DNA from 2 places in the Marinomonas dokdonensis genome. Region 2 is predicted to be linked to the other one. Evidence: predicted binding sites of a transcription regulator. Region 2 holds the regulator's gene; the other holds the start of a gene.

Region 1 (14,854 bases), on a different contig from region 2:
TGGTTTAACCAGCTTAAATCTTCCTAACCTCGTTAATACAACTGTTTCTGATTCACTGACTTTCCCTGACATCATTACCCTAAGTTTGGATCAAGAGCTAACTAAAAAACTAACCTTGGGTTTAACCGCGATGCGCACAGGTTGGAGTTCGCTGGATGAGTTGCGTATTGATTTTGATAGTACCCAATCGGACTCTGTGCTTACCTTTAATTTTGAAGATCAATGGTTCTACTCAGCGGGTTTAACCTATGAGCATTCCGATAAGCTAACTTTGCGTACCGGTATCGCTATGGATAATTCGCCAGTTACGGATGAATATCGTTCGGCGCGTACGCCAGATGGCGACCGCAAGTGGTTGTCTTTCGGTGGTACTTACAGCTTTAACGACATGACTTCGGCAACCTTCGCTTACACTCGCGTTTCTATAGATGATGTAACCGTGAATCGTTCAGGTAACTCGGACGATACTTCGCGCGGTAATTTAAACGCGGATTACAAAACCTCTGCAGATGTATTCTCTCTTGCAGTGAATACAACCTTCTAAGCGTTTGTAGGGACAAGCAAGAAAGCCCAAGCATGAGTGCTTGGGCTTTCTTTTGCTACCAATATATTGGTTAGTAGAGCCCAGATTTTTTAAGGTAAGCCTGTATTTCATCTTCTGGCACCATACCGCCCCCTGTGGCCCAAACTATGTGTGTTGCGTTCTTCATGGTGCCTTCATCAAACTGCATCCGCTGACGATAACCAGTGTCTTGAGTCAATAAAATTGGCCCTAACATGCCAGCCAACGCGGAAGGCTCCAGTTGTATGTTCTCGGTTAAGCTTAACTGTCCTAAAAGCTGGTACATGCGATCATCCGAAAGGGTGTAATAACCATCCAGCAAGCGTTCCATCGCTCGTCCCACAAAGCCAGACGCTCGACCAACGGCTAGTCCATCGGCAGCGGTAATGTTATCAATGCCCAAATCTTGAACACAAATCTCGTCGTGTAATCCCGTATGGACTCCTAACAACATGCAAGGGGAGTGAGTGGGTTCTGCAAATAGGCAATGAACATGGTCACCAAAGGCCATTTTTAGGCCAAATGCTACCCCACCGGGTCCACCGCCCACGCCACAGGGTAAATAGACAAACAGAGGGTGATGAGCATCGACGAGTATATTTTGTGCATCCAGTTGTGCTTTGAGGCGCTCTCCCGCAACCGCATAACCCAGAAACAAAGCTTGAGAGTTTTCATCATCAATAAAAAAGCAGTTAGGATCACTTTGAGCTTCTTGGCGCCCCTGTGCCACGGCCACCCCATAATCCTGCTGGTACTCCACTACATTGACACCAGAGGCGCGCAGCTTGGCTTTTTTCCATTCTCTCGCGTCCGCCGACATATGCACAGACACGGAAAAGCCAAGTTTGGCACTGATGATCCCAATGGATAATCCAAGGTTACCTGTTGAGCCAACGGCAATGCTAAATTGCTTAAAGAAGTCTTGGTATTGCTGATTGAACAATTGGCTGTAATCGTCCGTTTCAGTGAGCAGCCCTGCGTTGATCGCGAGCTTTTCGGCATGAGCCAGTACTTCATATATGCCGCCGCGGGCTTTGATAGAGCCTGAGATAGGTAAGTGACTGTCTTTTTTCAGTAGCAGTCGCCCTGATATAGATGTGCCGTATTCCTTTTCAAGCTGTGCTTGCATGTGAGGAATAGAAACGAGTTCGGATTCTATGATGCCTGAATGGGCTGCCGTTTCTGGAAAGGCTTTGGCGAGATAGGGGGCAAACCTTGAGAGCCGTTCGCTGGCATCTGCAATATCGCTTTGGTCGAGGCCCACATAGGGCAATGCGTCGTTAAGCGATGTGATGTGGGGGTTAAACCAAGAGACTTCCTCAAGAGCTATCAGCTGCTTAACAAGAGGGTACTGTGCAATCAATTGTTCTACTGTGCTTGTCATAGGCTTCCTACTGTCAAGACGGTCTGCTAAATGGATTTTGTCCATAGTAAAGCATTTGGCCGCTTTGAGCTTGGTTTTAGCCAGTGAGAGTAGAGACGATGAGTTTAGCTGGACGTTTAATAAACCATTCTATGAGCTTTGGCTTTTTTGTTATCTTCCTCTGTCCATTCCACGATAGGAGAGGGCTTGCCAAAATAGTAGCCTTGTAGCGTATGACAACCTAGGGAAATAAGCATGTCGGCCTGCTCTCGTGTCTCAATACCTTCTGCAATCACCTTCATGTTCAAGGAGTTTGCTAACTGAATGGTCGATTTAACAATATCAGTATGGCGTTGGTCTTCCGGTAATGGAGACACGAAGCGACGGTCAATTTTCAAGATGTTCGCAGGAATGTCTATCAGCTGGCCAAGGGATGCCTGACCCGTACCAAAGTCATCAATGGCAATGGAGAAACCGTATTGAGACAGCGCTCTAAGGCGCTTGTGTATGAGTGGATGGGTCATTACCGCACTGGTTTCGGTAATCTCCAGTTCCAGCATTTTATGCAGCCATGGGTGCTCGGTGATTAAGGACATAAGTAGGGCAAAGAACATATCGTTCATAAGCTCCTGCCCTGCCAAGTTAAAGGCAATGGGGGTATTGATATGATCTTTGTGCCAGCTTTCTAATACCACTACTAACTCTTTTATGAGGTTTTCTGCTAGCTGTGGCAATAAGCCAAGTTCTTCCGCGATGCGGATAAAAACAAAAGGCGACACAAAGCTGCCGTCTTTTTGAGGCCATCGTGCCAAGGCTTCGAATGAGCAAATGTCGCCATTAGGGGAAACCTGAGGCTGTAGCCAAAGAGTGATCTCTTTACGCTTAATGGCGGCGCTAAGTTTCAATCCTAAGCGGTGTTCTTCAACTAATTGAGTTTCTAGCTTATCGTTAAAGTAAGAGAATCTGTCTGCACTGGTGGAGTATTCCAGCGCCATTTCACATTGCTCGATCATTTCCTCTGCTGAATTCCCTTCACCTTGATGATAGGCAATGCCAACCTGATAGTTCATGTTCAATGTGTTGCCATTAATGGTGATGTGGTTAGGCAATAAAGATTGAATCAGGGTTGAGAGGTTTTTTTGGATCAAATACGTCTGGTTCAGAGGAATGAAACAGGCGAATTTTACACCACGTAGGCGTCCAATCACTGCTTGCTGGCTGAGTTTCTTCTGGAGGATTTTAGCAAAACTCAAGATGATCTTATTCGAATTATCTTTGCCATACTGCTTATTCAATAACTTAAACTGGCTGATGCGAATGATGAACATGGCGCCCGTTAGGTGCTCATTGCGGGAGCGAATAAGCTGATTCGTCTGTCGGCAGAAGTATTGATGATTCGGCAGTTTAGTCAGTGGATCAAAGTAGGTTAGGCGGTTGTTGGTCAGCTGAGTACTTTGTAACTCTTGCTGCATGGCTTTCAAGTGCGTAATGACCTGTAAATGCAAGACATAGTAGCCATGATTGGTCAGAGTTGCTCGGTGAACTTCGATCTCAATGTTTTCATCGAGTTTTAACGTGCACTCCGTGGTGTTGACTTGCCAGAAGTACTTTTCCGAGGTGTTTTTATTCTTAATGGGCACCAGCCAATCGAGGATCTTGGTATTTTCAATTTTTTTGCTTTTGCCATTGGTTAGTAACTTTTGTGCCAGTTTGTTGGCTTTTAATACCTTGCCACGGTGGTCACAAAGAATAGAAGGGGAGCCTGTGTGCTCAAAAAACTCTTGGTAAAGGGCGTGATTTTTATAGAGCTTTTTATAGAGTAAATTAATGTGAGACGTGTTGTCTTCTAGGGTCAGAATAATTCTTGAAACGGCAATGGGTAGACCAATGTTCAAGGTGAAAAAGGTTAATAACTGAAAGTAAAAAGGCGACATGGAATCAGGCATTGCTGAATAAGCGCTGTCAGCCACTAAATAAAAAGGCAAGATATTGACGATGATGGCGACCAGTGAGGCCTTAAAGCTAAACAGTAAGCGGGTCACCAAAGGAATCGAATAAAGAGCAATCAGAGCGTATTTCTGTGCGTAGAAGCTATCGCTGCTGAGCAGTAGAAACATGCCGGTAAAGGCGAGGAAAGCTAAAAAGACTTTTGCAATCAGCTTGGTATATTGCTGGCTAAAGTAGAGTAATCCGCATAATACGAAAATGAATGCAGTGTTAACCGCTAAATTGGCAAAATCACCTGTTTGTATGGCAAACGTCGTGTGGTAGATCTCGATGCCGATAAAGATGGCCAAAGAGAGCGCGATAAAAATTCTTAGAGCACTCTGCTGGAAGGCCTGCTCGTTCTGTTTACTCAAATGATCTTGTCTAATAAAGAAGAACTTTTTGAGAAGGTCAATAAACATCGATTAACGTTCTTTCATAAAAGGTAAAATAAGCTGTTATGTTTCAGCGTCTTAACACTACATTACATAAAAATAAGACAAATAACTACTTTTGTTTTAAAAAATAAATATGGTCATATTCGCTGTTTGGCAATGAGATTTAAGTGATTATCCCAATGATAGCCAGCATGCTTTTTCACCAAGGATGCAGTGTTAACCACAGGGTTACAAAGTAACTGTTTGCCACTACCACTTGTTAAGAAAAATTCATGGTTGTTTTCAGTGGCAGCGATACCGCATACGTCTGTGCAGTTATCTATCCCCAAAAACTTTTTACTGGCCACATGCCAATAGGCCACTAAACCGCCTCTTGGAGTACTGATCGCCAAGACTTCACCGCTCTTATCAAATCGCACGCTGCCACAATACTGCTTAAAACGCATGCGCACGTTTTCTGGCAGTGCCAGTGGTTCAATCGTTGAGCTATTGATATTGGATAAGCCAACCAGTGGTACGTTCTCCCACGGTTCACCTTGGTATTGGAAACCTAACGCAACTATGCCCTTAGGGTTTACATCAAGGTGGCGGATGCTTAATTGATGCAGATCTTGTGTGAAATTGGCTTGCTGCAAAACAGCGCCATCCTCTAAAGATACATAGGTTGCATTGGGCGCCATGGTATCGAGATTCAGTATGTCTCTGTCATGGTCTGGGTGGGTTTTAAGACCACCGTTAGCGATCACCAGTGTTTGCTCGTTGAGTAAAACGGATTCATGGGGGCCTATGCCGTTACTACTAAAGCTTTGTAATACTTCGCCACTGGGCCAAGCTCTAATGAACACCTTACCTTGTCCTGTCGGGTAATGGTTTTCTTGGGTGATCAGCTTTTGGCCATCGCGTGTGAAAATCGCATGCCCATAGAAATGGTGCTCTGGGCTTGGTTCAATGCGCTTCACTAGGGCTTGCTGGTGGATGTCATAAAAGTCTATGTAGAAGCCTGGACGGCGAGCCACGATGCCGACAATGGCCTCATTGGGATGCAACACGGGGCCGTGTGCTCGTGCAGGTAGGTCTGCAGACCATAATATGTTGCCTTGTTCATCAAATAGACCAAAACTATGTCGGCTGTCTTTGGTGAACGCGGATGCATATAAGCTAGAGGCGGAATGCCCTGTCAAAGCCGCCCACGAAGGAGCGGTCTGGATAAGCCCCGTACCCGCAAGGCTGGCTGTTAAAAAATCTCTTCTGTTCATCATGATTAGTCACCATCTCGGCTGTTAAAACCGATTTGGAAGCCTAATTGTGTCATCAGGCTAACTAGGGCACTCTGACTTTGTGAGATAGAAGAAACCAGCGGACGGGCTAATTCAATGCGTTGCTCTTTTGTCAGCCCTTCCCCAAAGAAGTTATCTGGCAATTGTAGAGCAATGGTAACGTTCTCTTTGAGTTGCTCTTCAAGCTGTTCAGCAATTTCTGGTTGGCTTTCTAGGGCAATATCATACAAGGATGGGGAACCGGTGTGATAAATTTCACGATAGGTCTGTAGGTTCTTTTGTATGGTCTTTAGAGACATATCGCTGCGGTAGAATTCAGCGAGCTTAAGATTACCGTGGCTGTTATAGCCAATCGGGGTTTCCAGTTTAGAGTCTTTGACGGCAGACATGTGCTCGACCCATTGCTGTAGGTATTGCTCGAAAGCAACCTGATTAGCATCGAAGCTTTCGCCTTCTTCACTATACACCCAGCTTTGTGGTTGTGTATTAGACCATTCGGTGCTCACCGCTTTGGCGCTTTCGTAATGATGCAAGGAGACTTTTTCGAGCAAGTGGCAATGTTCTTGCGAGGTCATTGGTGAGAAATCAGGGTGGAAGAGTAGGGATTCAATGGCGGTTAAACCACGCACAGCGATACTGGCGGAGTTCCAAAACTTAGGGGCTTCCATGGTTTCTGGATTTTGCGATAAAACTCTTAGTTGTCTTTGCGTTACGCCTTTTTTATCTGGCCAATACTGGAACGCGTAATAGCGCATAAAGTAGGTTACTGGGCCAAAGTTAAGCCACTGTACTTCTTGCCAGTCTAATACGTTGGCTTTGAAGTCTTGCTGAGCAAGCTCAAGTGCGGCTTCAGATGGTTGGCCACATAAGGCCGTTACATCTTGGCGAAGTTTGTCGGCAGAGCTTGCGTAGGCCTGATAACCCTGCACAATCACTTTGTCGGTAATGCTGTTAAGCGGTTGTTGCCAATCCGCAGCGGTAACAAAAAGAGGTAAATAAGCGCCGAGTGTTAAGGCGAGTTTTTTCATAGAGAGATTCATTTATAGAGACTCCAAAAAACGTTGTAAAAGTAAGCGTTGTTGCGCATTAAGTTGTGTGTATTTCTCTTTACTAGGAAGGGCCTCTCCGCCATGCCATAAAATGGCTTCTTCGAGGCTTTGTGCTCTACCATCGTGTAAAAAACCGATGCGACCTGAAATCTTTTCAGACAAACCTAGCCCCCATAAAGGAGCCGTCCGCCATTCTCTGGGTTCAGCTGAGGCTTCAGGAAACTCGCTGGCCAGTTCATCACCCATATCATGTAATAACATGTCGGTGAAAGGGAAGAAGGTACGGTTGTGCAACACGCTAAATTCAGAGCTGTCGTCGGTGACCATTTTCGGAGTATGACAAGCGCCGCAGTTAAGGTCATCAAAGATAGCTTTGCCATCCAAAAACCATGGTTGTTTTAGGTTTCTCATGGCTGGAGGTGCAGACAAGGCAACAAAACTATTTACCAGATGAATCTGGCTGCTGTCGACTTCTAAATTTTCTAGATGTGGGCTATTGCCGTTTGGCGCGTTGCGGCAGTTAGATTGTGCTTCAGTGCAGTCGCCAAATGCAGCGGGAAAGTCTGGTGTAGATAAGCCCAAATCGGTATTAAACGCATTTTGGTTCTGGGCTGAAACACTTGGCATGCTGGCTTTAAAACCAAAACGGCCAAGTTGAGTTTGGCCCTTATATTTGACCCAGCTTGCTTTACCACTAATGCCGTCTCTATCTATGTCATTAGGGTCCGCTTTGCTGAGAATGTTTTGTTGGGGGATATTATCTAATAATCCCATGCCCACCAAGGGTGGGGAGACTCGCATGGATAAGCCAGTGTTGCTGTTCATTGGCCCGTAATGCAGTGTGTCCCAAGTTAAGATGGGTTTTCTCAAGGTGACTTTTGTACCATCCGCTAACACTTCCGTTTTGTATTGGTAGTCAAGATGGTAGTCCCCCTCCGACAGTACGCCCGCAGTATGGGCAATTTGAAATTGTTGGCCGTATACGGGGTCGCCTGTGTGCTGGTAAATATCCGTATCCGCAAACTGCGTGGTAAGTTTAGGGCCGAGTCTTACGAGAAAAGAGGGTATCTGACCGCCTGCAATGCCATCTTCTGGGGCATGGCCTCGGCCATTATTGATATGACAATTATTACAGGAGCGAGCGTTAAAAATCGGGCCGAGTCCGTCGCTTGCGGTCGTCGAAGAAGGTGCCGGTATCCAAAACTTTTGGAAAATGGCTTCCCCTAAATAAAAGTCTAACTTTTGCTCAGCACTGATGCCGGGTAGGGGATCTGCATAGCTGGCATCGCCATAGGCGTGATTGGTTGTGAAAAAACCGACGCATAGGCTGGCCGTTGCAAAGAGTTGGATAGGTTTTATGGGGCTCATGAGGGCGATATTATCATGTACAAGAAGCCGTAATATAGGCTTAAACAAACAAAAACGCGGTACTTTACGAAAGTAAAGTACCGCGTTGGCAAGCGAGTTGCGTATTATTCGAATACAGCGCTTGGGTTATCTAAGCTGTCTGAACCTTCAAGAGTGATGTCTTGTAGGCCTAGCTGACGGATAATGTCTTCTGTAACACGAGTCTCATCAACCAAAGAGTCAACGAAAGTTTGTACTAGCTTGTTGCCAGCCGTGTTGTTCATTGCAATTAGCACGTCAAAAGTTTGACCTTCTGCGGCAGCGTCAACCATGGCTTGACCAGCGGCTTCAGTTAGTTGCAATTGGAACTTCATTTTTGCATCAAGCTCAGGAGCATCGCTTGCTACTAATGCGGATAAAGAAGCACCTTTCACCCAGCTACCGTCTACACGTTGGTATTCACCAAGGTAAACGTTTTTGATGCCTTTCGCATCGTAGTAGTGTGACCAGTGAGTGTTATCAGAGAAACAATCGTGCTCTTCTTCTGGATCGTGAAGCATAAGGCCTAGCTTAGTACGTTCACCACCAAGTTCACCGTAAGCAAGGCTACCCATACCCGTCAAGATAGTAGATAGACCACCTTCTGTGCCTTTCGCCATTAGCTCGCTGCGTGCTTCGCCGCCTTCTTGCCAGCTAGCAGCCATCTCTTCTAGGTCAGAGATTAATAAGTCTGTTACCGCACTTAGGTACTCACGACGACGCTCACAGTTGTCGTTTGTACAATCTGTTAGGCTGTAGTCGCTTGCAGGACGCTCACCCGCACCAGGGTTAGTGCCGTGTAAATCTTGGCCCCATAGTAGGAATTCGATCGCGTGGTAGCCACTTGCAACGTTTGCTTCTACGCCGTCAGCTTCTTGAAGCTGTTCAGCAATGAATTCTGGTGTGATAGTTGTTGCGTCTACAGTTTCGCCACCAATGGTAAGCGTTTTGTTTGCAATAACATTTGCTGTGTAAAGCGGGTTGATATCAGACTCAGAGCCGTAGCTATCAGTCGCAACATAGTCGATTAGACCTTCATCTAGTGGCCATGCGTTTACTTTACCTTCCCAATCATCAACAGCAGCGTTACCGAAACGGTAAACTTCACTTTGCTGATATGGAACACGAGCCGCAATCCAAGCTTCTTTTGCTAGTGCTAGGTTTGCTTCTGTAGGAGCGGCCAAGAAAGCATCGATCGCTACTTTAAGATCTTGTGCAGTGGTTAGGGAATCTGCATAAATGGCCTGTGCAATATTCGCGTAGTTCACAACTACGGCACTTGAGGTAACGCTTGTTGATGTGTCGTTTACAGATTGACTACCACAAGCAGTTAGTAATGCGCCAGCTACGCAAGCAGCAACAGGTGTTAGAAACTTTTTCATTTTTTGCAGCTCCAAAATTTAGTTTGTGCAAGCATAGTATTAGAAATGAAAACGGTTATCAATAGTGTTTTTTGTGACAAATTTACTCTTTCCATAAAAAAAGCCTAACGCGAAATGGTTAGGCTTAATTAAACAGAAACAGGATTGTTAAAGGGGGGAGGTTTTTAACCCTTGCACTGGTAATTAAAGTAGCTTTGTGAAGACACTTTAAGGTTGTAGTCACATGCGTGCTCACGCATTAGGTCTTCTCCTTCCCAAGACACACTCATGCTGACAGGCGCTTCGTTATGGTAGCTCGGAATAAAGCGATAAGCTGCAATCACATCGACGCTGCTATCGGCACCTAGCTGAACTGTTTGTCCAATTAAACGCTGGTTCGTTTTTGGGTCATATAAAGTGTAATCCGTTGTGTATTCTTCTGCGCCATTTTTGTGGTCAAAACTCAACCAAATTTTACGGTAGGCTTGTGGCTTATTGGTTGGGTTCGTGAGCTTTAGTCGGGTATAGATAACCTGTGGGTGAGAAAGGCTACCTTGAGCATTCTGGCTTACTTTGACAAAGGAGTAGCCTGTGGTTTTTTGCCAAGGGGTTTTACCACCAAAGGATGCATCTACGATCTCAATGGTTTGCTTGGCAAAAAACTTGTTCCCATAGTCTATTACATCTTTCGCAGGTGCATATAGAGCAAGGGATAGAAAGCCAAAAAGGAAAAGTTTATTGATATTGCGAATAGGGTTTTTAATTTTCATGGTTAAAACGTCCTTACAATCAAATATACTGTTTGTTTATACAGTACTGTATATATAATCAGTACTGTTGTAAAGCTTGTGTCAGTAATTAATTTCACTTTTAGCTTGCATTTAGTTGAGAATTCTCGCCTGAAAATTATTTTAAAAAGCTCTGAATAAATGTTTGATTTTATGTAAGTTGCTGATAATAAAGGGTTAAAATGTGATGCCCACAGCCTTCTTCACGGTTTCTGTGGACAACATTGGTCGCGATGAAAAGCCTATGAAAATCAATAATTTTTCGTATGTTTTGCGTAGGCGTAGCAATAAAAAGCGTAAGCCTTATAATGCGGCTATTAATAATTTATGAGGTTTTTCGTGCAAAAAGTTGATGTGGTAGTGGTGGGTGCTGGAGCATCGGGTTTGATGTGTGCTGCAACGGCTGCTTACCGAGGGCGACGGGTTTTAGTCATAGATCATGCTAGAAAAGCAGGTAAGAAGATTCTAATGTCTGGAGGCGGGCGCTGTAATTTTACCAACCTAGATGCGGAACCTAAGCATTACATATCGGATAACCCACACTTCTGTATTTCCGCGTTACGTCGTTTTTCCCCTTATAACTTTGTCGAGCTGGTTGATCGCCATGGCCTAGAGTATGTTGAAAAAGCGCCAGGGCAATTTTTTTGTGAGCACAGCGCGAAAGATCTATTAGACATTCTATTAACCGAATTAGAATGGTCTGGTGCTGAGCTACAGCTGGAGACCAAGATAGACGACATTGTTTATCAAGACGCTGGCGGCATTCTTATCCAAACCAATAAAGGTGAGGTGAAGTGCGACTCGTTAGTTATTGCCACGGGGGGATTATCCATTCCGACCATGGGCGCGACTGGGTTTGGTTATGAAGTGGCCAAGGCAGTAGGACATCATGTGTTTGATACCCGAGCCAGCTTGGTGCCGATCACCTTACAGCCGAGTCGTAAGGCGGAGCTAGCTGAATTGTCCGGTGTTGCGTGTGACATTAAAGCCACTGCCAAAGGCATGAGTTTTCAAGAGCCTATGTTGTTCACGCACCGCGGTGTCAGTGGCCCCGCTATTTTGCAAATTACTAACTTTTGGCAACCGGGTGAGCCGCTATCCATTAACATTGCGCCATCGCTAACGCTGGAAGAGCTGACGAGTATTCGCCAGAAGCAACCGAAGAAAACCTTTGAGAATGTACTAAACAGCTTATTGCCAAAACGTTTGGTGGAGCTGATGGCGCTTAGCTTGCCTTGGCTGACAGAAAAAACCGCTCAGGTGTCGAATGAGCAGCTCCAAGCTCTACACGAATATCTTAGTAACTTTGATATTGCCCCCAATGGCACGGAAGGGTATCGCACGGCTGAAGTCACTCTTGGTGGTGTGGATACTAAAGAAGTCTCTTCTAAAACCTTCGAATCACAAAAGCAGGCGGGGCTATATTTTATCGGTGAGGTGCTGGATGTAACAGGCTTCCTTGGGGGCTATAACTTTCAATTCGCCTGGAGCAGCGGCTATTGTGCTGGGCAATATGTGTAGTTTATTAGTTCTATTCCGTTCCTATTAATAGCACTGTTAAATGAAGCGTTAAAGCCAGCTCTGATTCAGGGCTGGCTTTTTTGTGACGCTGTTTTATCGGGCTAAATTTCGAGGATTGGTTGCGAATACAGTGGAAATCTAATTATACTGTATGAATATACAGTATTGGTTGGATTTATCATGAAAGTCACATATATGGGCTCTGTCGAGTCCGCTGCATACTGGGCGATGAGCCCACTAAAAATCCCGCTTTATGTGGAATCTGTGTCGGCTGGATTCCCTTCACCCGCTCAAGATTTTGTGGAAAAAACGTTAGATCTAAATGAGTTTTGTGTGGCGCACCCTGCGGCAACTTTTTATGTTCGGGCGCAAGGGGACTCCATGGTCGATGTGGGCATATACACGGGAGATGTGCTGGTGGTTGACCGGTCTTTAAGTGCTCGCCATGGGGATATTGTGATTGCCTGCATTCATGGGGAGATGACGGTAAAAACACTAGAGCTTAAACCTAATGTTTTGCTGCGTCCCAAAAATAAAGCTTATAAGGCCATTACGATTACAGAGGAATCTGAATTGGAAATCTTTGGGGTGGTGACAGGTGTTGTGCGCAAGTACGGTCGTGCTTGATGGAAAAAGTCTTCGCCTTGGTTGACTGCAATAACTTCTACGCAAGTTGTGAAAAGCTGTTTCGCCCTGATCTTAAGCAAGTGCCTATTGTGGTGTTATCGAATAATGACGGCTGTATTATCGCGCGCTCCAAAGAAGCGAAAGCCCTAGGTGTGAAAATGGGTGTGCCTATGTATCAAGTGCAAGGAGACCTGCAAAAACACGGGATTGTGTGTTTTTCGTCGAATTATGCCTTGTACGCTGATTTATCCAGTCGAGTGATGAGTATTTTGGAGGAAGAAGCGCCTCAGGTTGAAATATACTCCATTGATGAAGCCTTTATGGATTTGACTGGCATAGCGCCTTTGGAGTCCTTGTTGGCTTTTGGGCAAAGGGTTAAGGCTAAGGTCGATAAATGGACGGGGATTAGTGTGGGAGTGGGGATTGCTCCGACAAAAACCTTGGCGAAATTGGCTAATCACGGAGCTAAAAAGTACCCCGCAACCGGGTCAGTGGTGGATCTCATGGATCCCGAGCGTCAACGACGATTATTGGCTTTGGTGGATGTTGATCAGATTTGGGGTGTTGGTCGTCGTACAGCCAAGAAACTTCATGAAAGAGGTATTCATACGGGCTTGCAGCTTGCTGACGCTGACCCTAAAAGTATCCGCAGTGAGTTTTCTGTGGTGCTAGAGCGAACTGTGCGCGAACTCAATGGTGTGTCTTGCTTGAACCTTGAGCTCATGCGACCGGTAAAGCAGCAGATTATTTGCAGTCGGTCTTTTGGCTATAAAGTCACAGAGGCTCAACAGCTTCGAGAAGCCATTGCCAAATACACGAGCCGAGCAGCTGAAAAGCTGAGGGAAGAGCAGCGCTTTTGCCGTTTGGTTTGTGTCTTTATTCGCACCAGTCCTTATATTCCTAATGAGCCTCAGTATGCACAAACCTTATCCACAGAGTTGCCTTTTCCAACGAACGACACGCGGGAGTTGCTCGATGCAACAGAGAAATTGTTTAACCGTATTTGGCGGGCAGGCTTTCGTTATGCGAAAGCAGGGGTGATGTTGACGGATTTCTATGAGTCTAGAAACTTACAGCAAGACTTATTTCGTGAAGATAAGGGCAAACGAAACTCAGCAAGCCTAATGCAGGTCGTCGATAAAATTAACCTTAGTGGTCTTGGCTATGTGTATTTTGCTTCTCAAGGTGTGTCTCCTCAATGGTCGATGAAGCGTGAATTTTTATCGCCAGCGTATACGACCAGATGGCAAGAGTTGCCCGTTGTGTTTTAAGTTAATGGCTTTGTAAAGCTAGAGAAAAAGCGTAAATGAGACTGTAAATACGCGTGCACTAATAAAAAATGTCATGAAAAGGTACTTCTTCTCCCTGAGGTTTGGTTACAAATTATTAACATTTGGTTACTGAAATGGTGAGTAAGCGGAGAGTTTTCTCTTAATTACCACCAAAAAATAGCTGTTTTATCCTTGTGATCTTCTCGTTGTGGGGCAAATCAGCAAGACAGGCTAAGGGTTGGCCTATTCCATTCTTTAATCCTATAACAAAACACAGTATCCCTTGAGAATAGAGGCTTGTATTGGCATGCCTGCTTTAGGAAAGGCTAGTGCCTAATCGCTAAATTCACCTGATTCTAAGTGTGATTGCCTAAAAAACAGTAAGTCAGAGATCATTCTCTTTTCCAAAAATTACTAAATTTATAAAAAATCGACTCACAAAAACGGATGTACATTTTTATATTTCTGTGTGTGTCTAAATGTTAAGAATTGTCATGGATGTACCAAGGTACAATGGAGCAGCAACTATTCTTTCTGTAAGGTTAATTACTATATAAAACATTTACTTACAGATTATGAGGGTGTGCCCTATGAGTGATAATCAAGCATTGACCGTTGATATTTTAGTTAAGCCAATAGGTTACCTAGCGATAAACCAAGGGACGGTTGATCTTCACTCGGGTGATGGTGAAGTACACACCCTAGCTGATGACATCATGGTGTTTTATGAAGACACAGTCGTGGTGAATAATGCCGCCAGTGGCAAAATCGTTTTCTTTAATGGTTTGTCGGAAGATATCGTTTTCGGCCCAGGAGATGTTGTTCGTATCAAAGACGAGGTTTTCGTTTCCAGTGAGCAAGATGATTTAGCAGCATTAGCACAGAATGCCGAAGCAGAAATTGCAGCATTACAAAATGCCATTCTAGCTGGCGAAGACCCCAGTGAAATACAGGAAGCACCTGCCGCTGGAGAGCAGTTTTTTCAATACAGCTTGGGGCAAAGCTACTCCGTTAATATCGACCGAAATGCAATCTACTCATTAGCAAATTATGGTTTCGATACGCAAGGAAACCCTTTAGATCACTTGTCTCTGCCAAACTTTGGTTACCTAACACAAGGTGTGCTACGTAACATCAATCCAGTAGATGAAACCCAGAATGAAGGTAGCATTAACAATGCTGTTGAAGAAACGCTAACCTACTCAATAGAAGGTGCTGCGCCAACGGGCTTTATCCTAGATACCGTGACGGGCGCATGGACATTT
Region 2 (14,854 bases):
GCAGCGTTATTTTAGTGGGCAAATCGAAGAAGCCGATCATCGGTTACTTACCCGCCCTGAGCAAGTGATGTCCGCGGGTGGGGAAATATGGCTGGCCGTTAGTGGGCGGGGCAACCTGCTGGGCAGCTTGGTGTTGGAACCACCAGCTAACAAAATGATTAAGCTTTCTAAGCTGGCGGTAGCGACCCATTATCAGCAAAAGGGTTTGGGTCAGGCTTTGATTGATCATAGCCAGCAGCGTGCTAATGGGCTAGGGGTCAAGAAACTTTGTTTAGAAACGGCTAGCTGCTTGCAGGCGGCGCGTCAGCTTTATGAAAAAAATGGTTTTGTATTGATGCCAAAGAATTTACCGAGCGAGTATCGTCGCGCAGATATGTATATGGAGAAACAGTGGTGATAACAGTATGAAAGGTTTTACACAAATGCGCCTTGGCGCGGTCGCCTCAATTCCTATGTTGGTAGGGGGCTTACCCTTTGGTATCTTGTTTGGATCATTAGCTTCCGCTAACGATTTAAGCATTTGGTTTGCTGTTGCCATGTCGTCCATTGTTTTTGCAGGCTCTGCTCAGTTTGTCGCCATCGGTTTGATTTCTATTGGGGCGCCAATCTGGGTGATAGTTTCCACTACTTTCATTGTTAATCTTCGACACCTGCTATATGCCGCTGATCTTGTGAAGTTTGTGAAGCATTTACCCTTTGGTTTAAGACTCTTTATGGGTTTTGGATTAATTGATGAGACTTACGCTGCGGTGCGTCCCTTGTATCAATCAGGCCAAATAAATGAACAAACTGGACATTTTGCTTATATAGGTTCTTTTGTCTCATTTTACCTAATGTGGAATGGGGCCACCTTACTTGGCTTTATGAGTGGTGAATTGATTCCTGGCATGAGCGAATGGGGTTTGGAGTTTGCTATGGTGGCGACCTTCATCGGTATTATTACCCCCTATTTGAAAAAGCGTCCCTTCGTTTTGGCTATGCTTGCCTCTGCTGTGGCTTCCTTGGTTTTAAATGGACTACCAAACAACCTTGGGCTTTTGTTATCTGCCTTGATTGGTGTGCTGGTTGGTTTTTTCGCTGACACACTCGTTGCGCAAAAGCTGAATGTTAGTAAGAAGGGAGAGGTCTAATGTCAGTCTTGGATAGTGTATCGATAATCTTTGGGATGTTTGTTGTTACTTTTGGTGTTCGCTTCGTTTTGTTTGCCAGGGCTCATAAAGTCGTAATGCCGGATTGGTTGGAGCGAGCGCTTAAGTTTGTGCCAGTAGCCGTGTTAACGGCCATCATTACGCCAATGGTCTTTGTTCTTAATGGTCAGTTAACTTTGAGCTTAGGTAACCCATGGTTATGGGGGGCCGTTGCGGCTTTTGCTATCGGAATTTGGCGACAACAGCAGTTGCTAACCATATCCGTAGGGGTGTTGGTGTTTTTTCTGGGCAAATATCTTTTGCTTTAGAGGAAAGTTAGTGGAAAAAAGTGTCTGTCATTGTCCCTATGAAAGGGAAATCAGATATACTTGCTGGCTAAAGTAACAATACGGTTAGTCGAAAATTTATCAGGACTCACATCTATCATGTCAGAAACGTCAAAACCCGGTAACTTTATTACCCAAATTATTGATAAAGATAACGAATCAGGAAAGTACGGCGGTGTTGTAATGACCCGTTTCCCACCTGAGCCAAATGGCTACTTACATATTGGCCACGCAAAATCTATCTGTTTGAACTTTGGTTTGGCGCAACGTTTTAATGGTCAATGTAATCTACGTTTTGACGACACCAACCCAGAAAAAGAAAGTGTTGAATACATCGAGTCCATTAAACGTGATGTGGAATGGTTAGGTTTTGAGTGGAAAGAAGAGCCTAAGTTTGCCTCTGACTACTTCGATCAATTATTTGATTTTGCGGTGCAGCTTATCCAAGCGGGTAAAGCTTATGTTTGTGAATTAAACGCTGAACAAATGCGTGAGTATCGTGGCACATTAAAAGAACCGGGTAAAAATAGCCCATACCGAGATCGCAGCCCAGAAGAAAACCTGGCTATTTTTATGGATATGAAAGCGGGTAAATATTCGGACGGTCAAGTGGTGCTTCGCGCTAAAATCGATATGGCAAGCCCGAACATTAACTTGCGTGATCCTATTATCTACCGCGTACGTCATGTGCATCACCATCAAACAGGGGATAAATGGTGTGTTTATCCTATGTATGACTTTACCCATTGTTTATCGGATGCCTTGGAAAATATCACTCACTCTGTATGTACTCTTGAGTTTCAAGACCATCGTCCACTTTACGACTGGGTATTGGAAACCTTGCAAACAGCGCATCCACAGCAGATTGAGTTTGCTCGTTTGAACTTGAATTACACAGTTACCAGTAAACGTAAGCTTAAGCAGCTGGTGGATGAAAACCATGTAAGTGGTTGGGATGACCCACGAATGCCAACCATTTCAGGCCTTCGTCGTCGTGGTTACACGCCAAACTCTATTCGCAATTTCTGTGAGCGTATCGGTGTCACCAAATCCGACAGTGTGGTGGATATGGGTATGCTAGAGCATGCTATCCGAGAAGATTTGGATGCCAATGCTAATCGTGCGATGGCGGTTTTAAACCCTATTAAAGTGGTTTTGACTAACTACCCAGAAGACAAAGAAGAAATTTTTACGGTTAATAATCACCCTAAAAATGAAGAGGCAGGTACTCGTGAAGTGCCATTCAGCAAGACCTTATACATAGATGAAGCCGATTTTGCTGAAGTGCCGCCTCGCAAGTGGAAACGTTTAACACTTGAAGGCGCGGTGCGTTTACGTGGCGGCTATGTGATTATTTGTGATGAAGCCATTAAAGATGACAGCGGCAAAGTGGTTGAATTGCGTTGTCGTTATGATGAAAACACCTTGGGTGTAAATCCTGAAGGCTACAAGCCAAAAGGTGTTATTCATTGGGTTAGTGCTAAGCACGCCGTTGATGCGACAGTGAATCTTTACGATCGTTTATTCAATGAAGAAGCTCCGGACGCTAACCATGAAGGTAAATCTTTCTTAGACTTTATTAATAGTGAGTCTTGGACTCAGATCAGCAATGCCAAGTTAGAGCCTTCTTTGTTGGCATCAGAGAATGGCCAAAGCTTCCAGTTTGAACGAGAAGGCTACTTTTGTCGTGACCTAGAAGAACAGGGTATGGTGTTTAATCGTACCGTTACACTACGTGATTCATGGGCAAAAATTGAGGCAAAAGGTAAGTAGGCATGTTGAAAGTTTATAATACGCTATCGGGTAAGAAAGAAGACTTTAAGCCTATTGTTGAAGGCAAGGTCAGCATGTATGTGTGTGGTAACACAGTGTATGACTTTTGCCATATTGGCCATGCGCGAGCCATGATCTCCTTCGATATTATCTCGCGCTTTATTCGACACCTGGGTTATGACCTTAATTATGTGCGCAACATCACAGATGTTGACGATAAAATCATTAAACGTGCCCAAGAAAATAACGAGTCAACCCAGTCTTTGACTGAGCGAATGATTGCTGCCCAGCGTGAAGATGAGCTTAAGTTAGGTAATAAAATGCCTGACAGAGAGCCCAAAGCCACGGAGTTTATGCAGGAAATTATCGACATGGTGCAAATTCTGATTGATAAAGGGTTTGCTTATCAAGGAACGTCTGGTGATGTGTACTATCGTGCCAGCAAGTTCAAAGAATATGGAAAGCTGAATAACCGTAAGCTCGACGAAATGCTGGCGGGCGCCCGTATTGATGTGGAGAGCGCGAAAGAGCACCCAGCGGATTTTGTACTGTGGAAGCAAGCGAAACAAGACGAAGTGTCTTGGACTTCTCCGTGGGGGCAAGGTCGTCCAGGTTGGCATATTGAATGTTCCGCTATGTCAACTAGCTGCCTAGGCAGCCATTTCGATATTCACGGTGGTGGGCCAGATCTTAAATTTCCGCATCATGAAAATGAAATTGCTCAATCTGAAGCGGCTACGGGTAAGCAGTATGTAAACTACTGGATGCACTGTGGCGCGGTGCGCGTCAATAACGAAAAAATGTCTAAATCTTTGGGTAACTTCTTTACCGTACGTGACGTACTGGAAAAGTTTAACCCAGAGGTGATTCGCTATTTAATGGTGTCCAGTCAATACCGTAGTGCTATTGATTACTCAGATCAAAGCTTACATGAAGCTAAAGTGGCTCTAGAGCGTTTGTATACGGCTTTGCGCAACCAAGTTGTGGCAGATCAGTATGAGGCGACTGACTACACAGAACGCTTTGAAGTTGCCATGAAGGATGATTTTAATACTCCTGTGGCTGTTTCTGTCTTGTTTGAATTGGTTCGAGAGTTGAATAAAGCCAAAACAGAAGATTCAGGTTTAGCGGAGAAATTGGCGGCTGAACTCTTGTCTCTGTCTTCCTTGCTGGGCTTGTTGTACCAAGATCCAGAGTATTTCTTGCAAAATTCTGTCATCAGTGATGGCTTGGATGAAGCGGCAATACAGGCTTTAATCGATGAAAGGACTCAGGCTCGTAAAGATAAAAACTTTGCCCGCAGTGATGAGATACGCGATGAACTGGCCGCTCAAGGTATAGAGTTGTTAGACAGTAGAGAAGGGACGAGCTGGACTCGTAATTGATAAAAAAGGCGATGTGTAAACATCGCCTTTTTCAATTGAAGCTAGTCTTTTTTGACGCGAACAGCTAACACATCACAAGGTGCGTCATGCAGCACGCCGCTGGCAGTAGAGCCCAGTAACAAGGCTAGGCCATGCTTGCAGTGGCTACCCACAACAATTAGGTCTGCTTGTTTGTCCTTGGCGATTCGATGAATCTCGCTTTCAATGCCGCCTTGAGTAATGCAGGTATCTTGGTTAGGTAAGTCAAGCTGTGCGGCAAGAATGGCCATGCGCTCACTTGCTGTTTCTTTTAGTTGTTGCTGTATGTCTGTCACGTCAATGGGTACGTCGCCACCATAGGCATAGTTTAGAGACTCAATAACGTGAATGATGGTGAGGTCTGCGCCGGTGGATTGGCAAAGGGATAGGGCTTTGTTTGCGACTAAAATACTTTCATCGGTAAGATCAACTGCGAGTACTATTCGTTTATACATCATGGATTACCTCCAACTAAAAAAATGGCTCTACTGGTTAGTATAGTCTCAAACCTTAAGAGATTTATAAAATGACGGCTTTAATTATTATCTTTATTTCACTCTCTTTAATGGGGTCCGCATTATGGGTTTTGCCGCCCAAAAGGGAGCGGCTTAAAATGGCGCTAAGAATGAAGGCGCGCCAATTAGGTCTTACTGTTCAGCTTACCTCAATAGATCTTCCTGACAAGTGGGATAAAACAACAACTGCCCATAATGTTTGTGCTTACCGCTTATATCGCGGCAAAGCAGTGGACAGTTTACCAGCCAATACTTGGCTGTTGCCCTATGAAGTCTGGAAATATGTAGAAATTTGTGAAGGCTGGTGGTGCAATAATTCGATGCCAATTCCCAAAGTTGTTACCGATAGCTTAATGGAATATGGAGATTATTTAAGGGGGATAGAAATCACCCCTGAAGTGGTCAGCTTTTATTGGCATGAACGAGGTGACGAGGCCATGTTAGAGGTCATGAGTGATCTTCTCTATAAGCTAGAAAAAATACACTCAATAGGAGGGTGATTACGGGCTTGGTGGTGTCGGTTGGTCAAGATTTTGGATCAATTGGGTCAGTGCTTCTTCTGGGTCTTCCGCATTTTGGGCGGCTTCGATACTTGGGGATAGCATTTTTTTCATGCGCTCTTTAACGAAGTCTTCCAGTATTTTTTTCTCTGGCCTTTCAATGCTGTCTGACTTGATGTGAGACAAAATGACACCATAGAGGGTTTGGGCAACACGAGCATCACCGTTAATAAAGTTGGTGTTGGCTTGTACCAGTTGTCGATTAAGTTGAATCCATAGATTTAACCAGCGTAAATAGTCATAACAAGCTTGGTAGTGGTTGTTACTGATACGGCCTTTGCGACGTAAAAACAACAGCATTTTAGCGACTTTGGTAAGGCGCTCTTTATAATTTGTTTTTGCTTGAAAGGATAATGCTTCGGCTTCAGGATTGAATATCACAGAGCCGCTGTCTCTTGCTTCTTCGGCTTTGGCAATCATGACCTCGACGCGCTCTGGGTCATCGGCGTGTTGCAGAAGTTCGCGAAGTGTGTCTAGATAGAAATCATAAAGGACATCGGTGGCAATGGTATCTGTGTTGATGTCTACTAGGCCTTTAATGTGTTGTTCTACTCGTTCAGCGCGATTGGCCAATTGCATTTGCTTAAAGCGTCTTGCAGTGGCTTCTTTCTCTTTTTGATGAGCGCGAGTGCCAACAATAACGGACAGCACAACGATGATCATGAGAAAGATAATGGTTAAAATTTGAAGAGTAGCCATGATTGTCCTTAAGCAATGAATTCAGTATGGTAAATAAGAAATACTGGCTTCGGCAAGATTTAATGTGCGAAACATTACAGGGATTGCTTGTTATATAAAAGGTGTTTGCTTAATATCAGCGCCCAAAGACTAAACTACGTGCAAGCAGGGTTTGCAAACGTACTTAATAAAAGGCTTACATAGTTCAATGGGAAAATCACTGGTTATCGTGGAATCGCCCGCTAAGGCGAAAACCATCAATAAATACCTTGGCAATGACTTTGTTGTGAAATCGAGTGTAGGACACATTCGAGATTTGCCATCTGGGGCGACAGCGACATCGACGCCACAAGAGCGAGCAAAACAAGCGGCATTGACGCGAAAAATGAGCCCAGAAGACAAACTAGAGTACAAGCGTAAAAAAGCGCGTACTCAGTTGATTAATCGCATGGGAGTGGACCCAGAAAATGACTGGGCGGCTCACTATGAAGTGTTACCCGGCAAAGAAAAAGTGGTTGATGAGCTCAAGCGCCTAGCCAAAAATGCTGACACCATCTATCTCGCGACCGATTTGGATAGAGAGGGTGAGGCCATTGCGTGGCATCTAAGAGAAGCCATTGGTGGTGACGATAGCCGCTACAAGCGTGTTGTCTTTAACGAGATCACTAAAAAAGCCATTAAATCTGCTTTTGAGACGCCATCTGAACTTGATATGAACCGTGTTAATGCCCAACAGGCGCGTCGATTCCTAGATCGCGTGGTTGGCTTCATGGTGTCGCCTTTGCTGTGGGCTAAAGTTGCCCGTGGCTTATCTGCGGGGCGAGTACAGTCAGTGGCTGTGAGATTGATCGTTGAACGCGAAAAAGAAATTCGAGCGTTCGTTCCTGAAGAGTTTTGGGAACTGGATGCCTTGTTGGCAACCCCAGCAAAAGAAGTGATTAAATTTGAGGCGGTTAAATACCAAGAAAAAGAGTATCGACCTGCCACCAGTGAACAATCCGCTGAACATGTCGCCCGTCTGGAAAAAGCCAGTTTTGTTGTTACCAGTCGCGAAGATAAGCCGACAAAAAGTAAGCCTTCAGCCCCATTTATTACTTCTACCTTGCAGCAAGCGGCTAGCACACGTCTAGGTTTTGGCGTTAAGAAAACCATGATGCTGGCTCAAAGACTGTATGAAGCGGGTTACATTACCTACATGCGTACCGACTCTACTAATTTGAGTGCGGAAGCGGTTGAGTCTTTAAGAGAATACATAGGCACCAACTTCGGGGAAGCTTATTTACCACCTGAACCTATTCGCTATAGCAGTAAAGAAGGTGCACAAGAAGCCCACGAGGCGATTCGTCCTTCCGATATCAATGTTCGTGTTGATGATTTGCTGGGTATGGAAAAAGACTCCCACCGTCTATACGATCTGATTCGCAGTCAATTCATGGCCTGTCAAATGACACCGGCTGAATACACTTCTACTACCGTTACTGTTAGTGGTGATGAGTACGAGTTTAAAGCCAAAGGCCGTATTCTACGCTTCGATGGTTATACTCGTGCCATGCAAACAGTTGTGAAAAAAGGTGAAGATAATATCTTACCGGATGTGGCGAAAGGAGAGTCCTTAAGCCTTAACCAACTATTGCCAGAGCAGCACTTTACTAAGCCTATTGCCCGCTTTAGTGAAGCAAGTTTGGTAAAAGAACTTGAAAAACGTGGTATTGGCCGACCATCCACTTATGCGTCAATTATTTCAACAATCCAAGATCGTGGTTACGTGCGGGTAGAAAACCGTCGTTTCTATGCCGAAAAGATGGGTGACATAGTTACCGAACGTTTGGTGGATAGTTTTCATTCTTTGATGAATTTCAGCTTTACCGCACAGATGGAAGAGCAACTGGATGAAATAGCAGAAGGCCGTGAGAACTGGATTAAAGCTCTAAATGCTTTCTATCATGATTTCAGTGGCGTTTTAGCTAAAGCGGAAGACCCTGAGCAGGGTATGATGTTAAACGAGCCGACACCGACCGATGTGGCTTGTCCTACTTGCTCTCGTCCAATGCAAATTCGTACTGCCAGTACCGGTGTGTTCATGTCTTGTTCTGGTTATGCTTTGCCACCAAAAGAACGTTGTAAAGCCACCATCAACCTAGTTCGTGGTGACGAAGCTGTTGCTGTGGATGATGAAGAAGGTGAGTCTAAAGCGCTTATCAATAAGCGTCGTTGCAGCATTTGTGGCTCCGCCATGGACAGCTACTTGATGGACGAGAAGCGCAAGCTTCATGTATGTGGCAATAACCCATCGTGTTCTGGTTATGAAGTTGAGTCCGGCACTTTTAAAATAAAAGGCTATGACGGTCCTTTATTGGAATGTGATAAATGTGGCTCGGACATGCAGTTAAAAACAGGGCGTTTTGGTAAATACTTTGGTTGTACCAACGAAACCTGTAAAAACACTCGTAAGTTGCTTCGTAATGGTGAAGCAGCGCCGCCAAAAATGGACCCTGTACCCATGCCGGATCTGGCTTGTCTTAAGGTTGAAGACCATTATGTATTGCGTGATGGGGCGACCGGTTTGTTCTTGGCTGCCAGTCAATTCCCTCGTAAGCGAGAGACACGTGCGCCGCTAGTGAGTGAGCTGTTACCTTATATGGAGCAGATTGATCCTAAGTATCATTTCTTCCGTACCGCGCCTGTTGCTGACTCCGAAGGTCGACCAACGATTATTCGTTACAGTCGTAAAACCAAAGAGCAGTATGTGATGACAGAAGAAGAAGGCAAGCCTACTGGTTGGAAAGCCTTCTATGTTGGTACTAAGTGGGTCATCGAAGAGGGTAAGAAAAAGAAATGACAGGGGCGAGTATCGCAAGCGCGACCAACCAAAAATTAGACGCAGCCCGTCGGTTGATACAACAAAGCCAAGCCTGCAATGAGCATTGGTTATGTGCTGGGCTGGAAAGCTCGGCCATCTTTCAATTGCGCAGTGCGTTGAATGGTTTGTTGCAAGAAGTCCGTACCGCCTATGGCTTGTCATTTTCTTGGGATGTGACAAATTTATTGGAGCAAGCCGCGCAAAAGGGCTTGGTCATTCCAGTATTGTCTGAGCTTGGGGATTTGCTTGCTCAGCCGCAGTCTTGGTGCTCACAACTACAACAAGCTTATTTGGTTGAGTTCGAATGCCGAACGTCTACCGTGGCGGTGGTTGGTGAGGATTTGATTGGTAAAGGTGGTGATGAAGGTGCGTCTGTTGGCTTCTATTTATCAAAACTGGTTGAATTAGTGTTACGTTTTAGAGAAGAGTCATCAGAGTATTAAAATGAAAGAGTCCTATTTAGAAATTGTTGAGTTAGATAATGGTGACATTGTGTTACGTCCTGCCAGTGAAGATGGCGAAGAAACTGAGCCATTAGCGACGTTACAAATTTCTGACGATACCAAGTCCTACCTGAAAGAGCGTTATTTTGAATTAGCGAAGTGTATGTTTCATGCCGGCATAGACTTTGTGTATTCTGATGAGCAAACTTTTGGTGAAGAAACCGAGTCTTTAGAAGGGGGTGATATGCGCCCGAAGATTCTTCACTAGAGAAAATACAACAATAAAAAAGGTGAAGTCTTAGCTTCACCTTTTTTATTGTCTATTGCTTAGGTTCTTATAAACCCTGACGAATGACACCAACGGAGAGGCCTTCAATGGCAAACTCTTCGCTTTCAAGATCAACTATGATGTCATTAAACTCTTCGTTTTCAGGGATTAGCCTTACTTTACTGCCTTTTTGCTCAAAGCGTTTTACAGTAACTTCATCGCCAATCCGAGCGACGACGATTTGACCATTACGTACAGCAGTGGTTTTATGAACGGCTAATAAATCGCCCTCCATAATGCCAATGTTTTTCATGCTGGTACCGGTTACAGACAGAAAATAGTCTGCTTTAGGAGAGAACATGGCAGCAGGAATATTGACGTGTGAATCAATGTTTTCCTGGGCTAGCACAGGGTAACCAGCGGCGACTTTGCCGATAACGGGTAAGCCGAGCTCGTCGGTTTCTTCGTTGGCGGCTTGTTCGATTAAACGAATGCCACGGGACGCACCAGACAGCATTTCGATCGCGCCTTTTTTCGCCAAGGCCTTAAGATGTTCCTCGGCGGCATTAGGGGATTTAAAGCCCAATCGCCTAGCGATCTCTGCTCGTGTTGGTGGGAAACCTGTTTCATTAATAAATTCGCGAATGGTTTCTAGTACGTCAGATTGTCTTTTGGTTAATTTAATCATAGGTCATCTGGTTGTTTATACAGTAACTGTTATTATATACAGCATTATCCACGATACTCAATAAATTAAATGCTTTCAGACGAACTTAAAAAACAAATTCAGCAAGCTTACCGTGATTCCCTTGACGCTAAGTCCCATAAGCCAAGGGTAGGTCAGCGCCAAATGATCGGTGCTATCGCTCGTACATTGGGGAATATTCGCCAAGACAGCGAAGGGAATCGCTTGGAAGAAAAGCATGTGGCCGTGATTGAGGCGGGGACGGGTACAGGTAAAACCTTATCCTATTGTCTGGCGGCGATTCCGATTGCTAAGGCTAAAGGGTTAAAGTTGGTGATCTCGACTGCCACGGTGGCCTTGCAAGAGCAGATACTTCATAAAGAGCTGCCAAATTTATTGGAGCATACGGATTTTGCCTTTAAATATACCTTGGCCAAAGGTCGGGGGCGCTATCTTTGTTTGAATAACCTAGAAGGTTATTTGAGTACCGAAGAGCAAGCCATGGATGATATGTTTGCGGGTTTGTTTGAGCAGCACTTGCAGTCTGACGATGTCAATACTGTGCTTTATCAAGAAATGGATACTGCCATATCTGCCGGGGAATGGGATGGCGACAAAGATAATTGGTCTGGGATCATACGTGAACAAGATTGGCGTCGCTTAACGACGGATCATCAGCAGTGTACGAATCGAAATTGTGCTAATTACTCAGCTTGTCCGTTTTTTAAGGCTAGGGCTGAAATTGAAGTAGCAGATGTGATTGTTGCTAACCATGATTTGGTGTTAGCGGATCTATCTTTGGGTGGTGGTGCTATTCTAAGTGCCCCGAAAGAAACCATCTATGTATTCGATGAGGGTCACCATTTGCCCGATAAGGCCATCGGTCATTTCCGCCATGAGGTGCGTTTACAGCAGAGTATTTCTTGGTTGCGTCAGCTGGAAAAAAACCTTGTCAATCTTAAGCAAGAGTTAACGGATGATGTGAGTTTGACTGGGCAACTCTTGTTGAAAATCCCGCAACAGATTCAATCCATTACCAACTTTATTCAATACGCTCAACAAGGCCTAGCCCCGTATATTCAGGGCTTGGGGTTAGACCAAGATAACAACCAACATAGATTTGAGTTTGGCGTGGTGCCAGATGAATTACGTCAGCTGGCTTACAGCTTACAAACTTCTTATCAAAAGTTATTTAATAACATTGAAAGTATTCAGGATGAGTGTAAGAAAACCAAACAAAATGAAGGTATGGGAATTACCCCTGAAACGGCTGAAACATGGCAGCCGATTCTAGGGGTGATCCTAGGGCGCCTTGAGCAGTGTGTTGAGTTATGGCGCCTGTATTCAAGTTTAGATGATCTAAATTACCCCCCTAATGCCCGATGGTTGTTATTGACAGGTCAGGGTATGGAGCAAGATATTGAGTTAGGTGGCTCACCCATATTGGCGGCTAATACCCTAAGGCAGCAGTTATGGGACAAATGCTTTGGTGCTGTGGTCACATCGGCCACCTTAACCGCCCTCAATCAATTTCATCGTTTTAATATGCGTTCTGGTGTACCCAAAGAGAGTGAATACCTGCGTGTGATCAGCCCTTTTGATTTCAACGGTAAAGGTAAATTAGTGGTTCCTGATATGGCCAACGAACCTAATCGGGCTGACCTTCATACCGGTGAGATCATTGAATATCTAAATGACAAGGTTGACCCACAAAAAGCCAGTTTAGTCTTGTTCTCGTCCCGTAAACAGATGGAAGAAGTGGCGCAATCTGTTAATGCAGGTTTGCAGGAAATACTGCTGATTCAAGGTGAGCAGTCTAAACGCGTTATTTTGGATTCCCATAAAGCCAAAATAGATGAGGGCAAGGGTAGCCTATTATTTGGTCTGGCAAGTTTTGCTGAGGGGGTCGATCTTCCTGGGGATTACCTAACCTGTGTTTACATAGCAAAGATACCCTTTGCCGTGCCAGATGACCCAGTAGAAGCCACTTTAGCGGAATGGATACAGAAACGTGGCGGCAATCCCTTTATGGAAATCACCATTCCTGATGCTTCGTTGCGGCTGGTACAGGCCACTGGGCGCTTATTAAGAAGTGAAACTGACAGTGGTGAAATACACATATTAGACAAACGTTTGAAAACCAAGCGATATGGCTCCCAGTTAATCAACAGTCTGCCTCCGTACCGTTATGAATAGAAGACTAAGTAAGCAGAAGAAAGGGTGATAAACGCCACTCAATTAGGTACACTTCACTCAAAGAAACATTAATTTCACTCGATTAAAGAAGCAAAGATTCCAATATGGAAAACCAAACTCAAGACGCATCACCTGAAAGCACTGCAAAACCTAAACGTACCCGTCGCCAAAACAAGCGTCCTCGTAACAACAAGGCTACAGAGTCTTCCCAAACTGCAACTCCCGCAGCAAGCACCCAACAGGATTCTGGCAAGCAGGGCTTGTGGTCTATCGATGACTTCGTGGTAGAAAGTGTTGAAGGTAAATTGCGATTTCATGATTTGAATCTACCTGATCGTGTATTGAAATCCATTGCGGAAATGGGCTTTGAATATTGCAGTGAAATTCAAGCTGAAACCTTGCCTATGACATTGTTGGGTTATGACATTATTGGTCAAGCGCAGACAGGTACGGGGAAAACTGCAGCCTTCTTGATTGCTATGATCAGTGATTTCTTAGATTACCCTCTAGAAGAAGCTCGCCCTAATAATTTGGCTCGTGGTCTGATTATCGCACCAACTCGCGAGTTGGCTCTTCAAATTGCTGACGAAGCGGAGAAATTAACCACTAACTGTCATTTGAATGTGGTTTCTTTAGTGGGTGGTTTAAGTTATGAAAAACAAAAAATCGCTTTGCAAACGGAACAGGTTGATATCTTGGTAGCTACACCAGGCCGTTTGTTAGATTTTGCTCGCAGCAAGAAAGTGCTGTTGAACAAGGTAGAGTGTTTAGTGCTGGATGAAGCAGACCGTATGCTGTCTATGGGCTTTATTCCAGATGTTAAGAGCATTATTCGTATGACGCCACATAAAGAAAAGCGTCAAACCATGTTGTTTAGTGCGACTTTCCCTAAAGATGTACAAGCATTAGCCCGTCAATGGACATACTGCCCGAAAGAAGTGTCTGTGGTGCCAAAAGAGGCAACTAACCAAAATATAGAACAGGTGATTTATACGGTTGAAGCAGACCAAAAGTGGCCTGTACTGAAGCAACTAATCGAAGAAAATGGTGGTCAGCGTACCATCATCTTTGCTAACCGTCGTGACGAGACCCGTGACTTGTATGAGCGCTTGCATAAAGCCAATATTAATTGCGCGATTTTATCCGGTGAAGTAGCTCAAGATAAACGTGTGAAAACCCTTAAGGGCTTTAAAGATGGTCGTATCCAAGTGCTTGTAGCAACGGACGTGGCTGGACGTGGTATCCATGTGGATAACGTTGAGTTGGTAGTGAATTACGCGCTACCAGAAGACCCTGAAGATTATGTACACCGTATTGGTCGTACTGGTCGTGGTGGTGAAACCGGTAAGTCGGTGAGCTTTGCCAGTGAAGATGATGCTTTTATGATCCCTGAGATCGAAAAGGTCGTTGGTGAATCGATTCGCTGTGAATATATGGTAAATACGTCTTCATAATTGCACTTTATTGATAAGTGAGTTGAGATGCATTTAAAGCACAACTTTTCTACTTTGGGTGAGTCTTTCTATTCGGCAACACTTATCCAACCCCTCTTAGAGCAGCGTTTGGTTGAATGCAACCAAACGCTCGCTGACAACCTCGCTATAGATTTTAAAGACAGTGAAACGCTTGCTCTGTTAAGTGGTGAACAACCAATAACCGCTAGCCTTAGTATGGTCTATGCGGGCCATCAATTTGGCGGTTTTTCCCCTCAGCTTGGTGATGGTCGTGGGGTGTTGTTAGGGGAGGTTGTAGATCAACAAGGTAAGCTGATTGATCTACACATGAAAGGTGCAGGGCCAACCCCTTATTCTCGTCGTGGCGATGGTCGAGCAGTATTACGCTCATGTATGCGTGAATATCTGGCTTCTGAGGCCATGTTTGCCTTGGGTGTTCCTACCTCAAGAGCATTGGCATTATTTGATAGTCGAGAAGCTGTGCATCGTGAAACCCCAGAAATGGGGGCTATGTTATTGCGCACAGCCAATGGTCATATCCGCTT

What was found. Region 2 encodes LexA, which represses DNA repair genes until DNA is damaged. Its sites were predicted from a motif close to TACTGTNTANNTANACAGTA; they were not measured.
Region 1: a site for LexA is predicted at 11,837-11,856, ahead of umuD (translesion error-prone DNA polymerase V autoproteolytic subunit). Genes of this name have one in related genera too.

The regions. Positions count from the first base shown of each region.
Region 1 covers NZ_JBRAND010000002.1:649,640-664,493, forward strand. Annotated here, with positions in the region: gene ACUM5Y_RS07535 (OmpP1/FadL family transporter) at 1-544, shown strand, start outside; gene dsdA (D-serine ammonia-lyase) at 615-1,946, opposite strand; gene ACUM5Y_RS07545 (putative bifunctional diguanylate cyclase/phosphodiesterase) at 2,063-4,333, opposite strand; gene ACUM5Y_RS07550 (DUF1513 domain-containing protein) at 4,447-5,568, opposite strand; gene ACUM5Y_RS07555 (imelysin family protein) at 5,571-6,614, opposite strand; gene ACUM5Y_RS07560 (di-heme oxidoreductase family protein) at 6,627-8,003, opposite strand; gene ACUM5Y_RS07565 (imelysin family protein) at 8,108-9,403, opposite strand; gene ACUM5Y_RS07570 (hypothetical protein) at 9,568-10,152, opposite strand; gene ACUM5Y_RS07575 (BaiN/RdsA family NAD(P)/FAD-dependent oxidoreductase) at 10,498-11,691, shown strand; gene umuD (translesion error-prone DNA polymerase V autoproteolytic subunit) at 11,872-12,318, shown strand; gene umuC (translesion error-prone DNA polymerase V subunit UmuC) at 12,318-13,589, shown strand; partial or broken gene ACUM5Y_RS07590 (retention module-containing protein) at 14,180-14,854, shown strand, end outside.
Region 2 covers NZ_JBRAND010000004.1:185,911-200,764, forward strand. Annotated here, with positions in the region: gene ACUM5Y_RS11655 (GNAT family N-acetyltransferase) at 1-397, shown strand, start outside; gene ACUM5Y_RS11660 (AzlC family ABC transporter permease) at 405-1,130, shown strand; gene ACUM5Y_RS11665 (branched-chain amino acid transport AzlD family protein) at 1,130-1,456, shown strand; gene ACUM5Y_RS11670 (glutamine--tRNA ligase/YqeY domain fusion protein) at 1,574-3,247, shown strand; gene cysS (cysteine--tRNA ligase) at 3,250-4,632, shown strand; gene ACUM5Y_RS11680 (universal stress protein) at 4,674-5,108, opposite strand; gene ACUM5Y_RS11685 (hypothetical protein) at 5,177-5,665, shown strand; gene ACUM5Y_RS11690 (DNA topoisomerase I) at 5,666-6,424, opposite strand; gene topA (type I DNA topoisomerase) at 6,612-9,242, shown strand; gene ACUM5Y_RS11700 (DUF6586 family protein) at 9,239-9,706, shown strand; gene ACUM5Y_RS11705 (hypothetical protein) at 9,708-9,974, shown strand; gene lexA (transcriptional repressor LexA) at 10,042-10,662, opposite strand; gene dinG (ATP-dependent DNA helicase DinG) at 10,732-12,855, shown strand; gene ACUM5Y_RS11720 (DEAD/DEAH box helicase) at 12,960-14,309, shown strand; gene ACUM5Y_RS11725 (protein adenylyltransferase SelO) at 14,337-14,854, shown strand, end outside.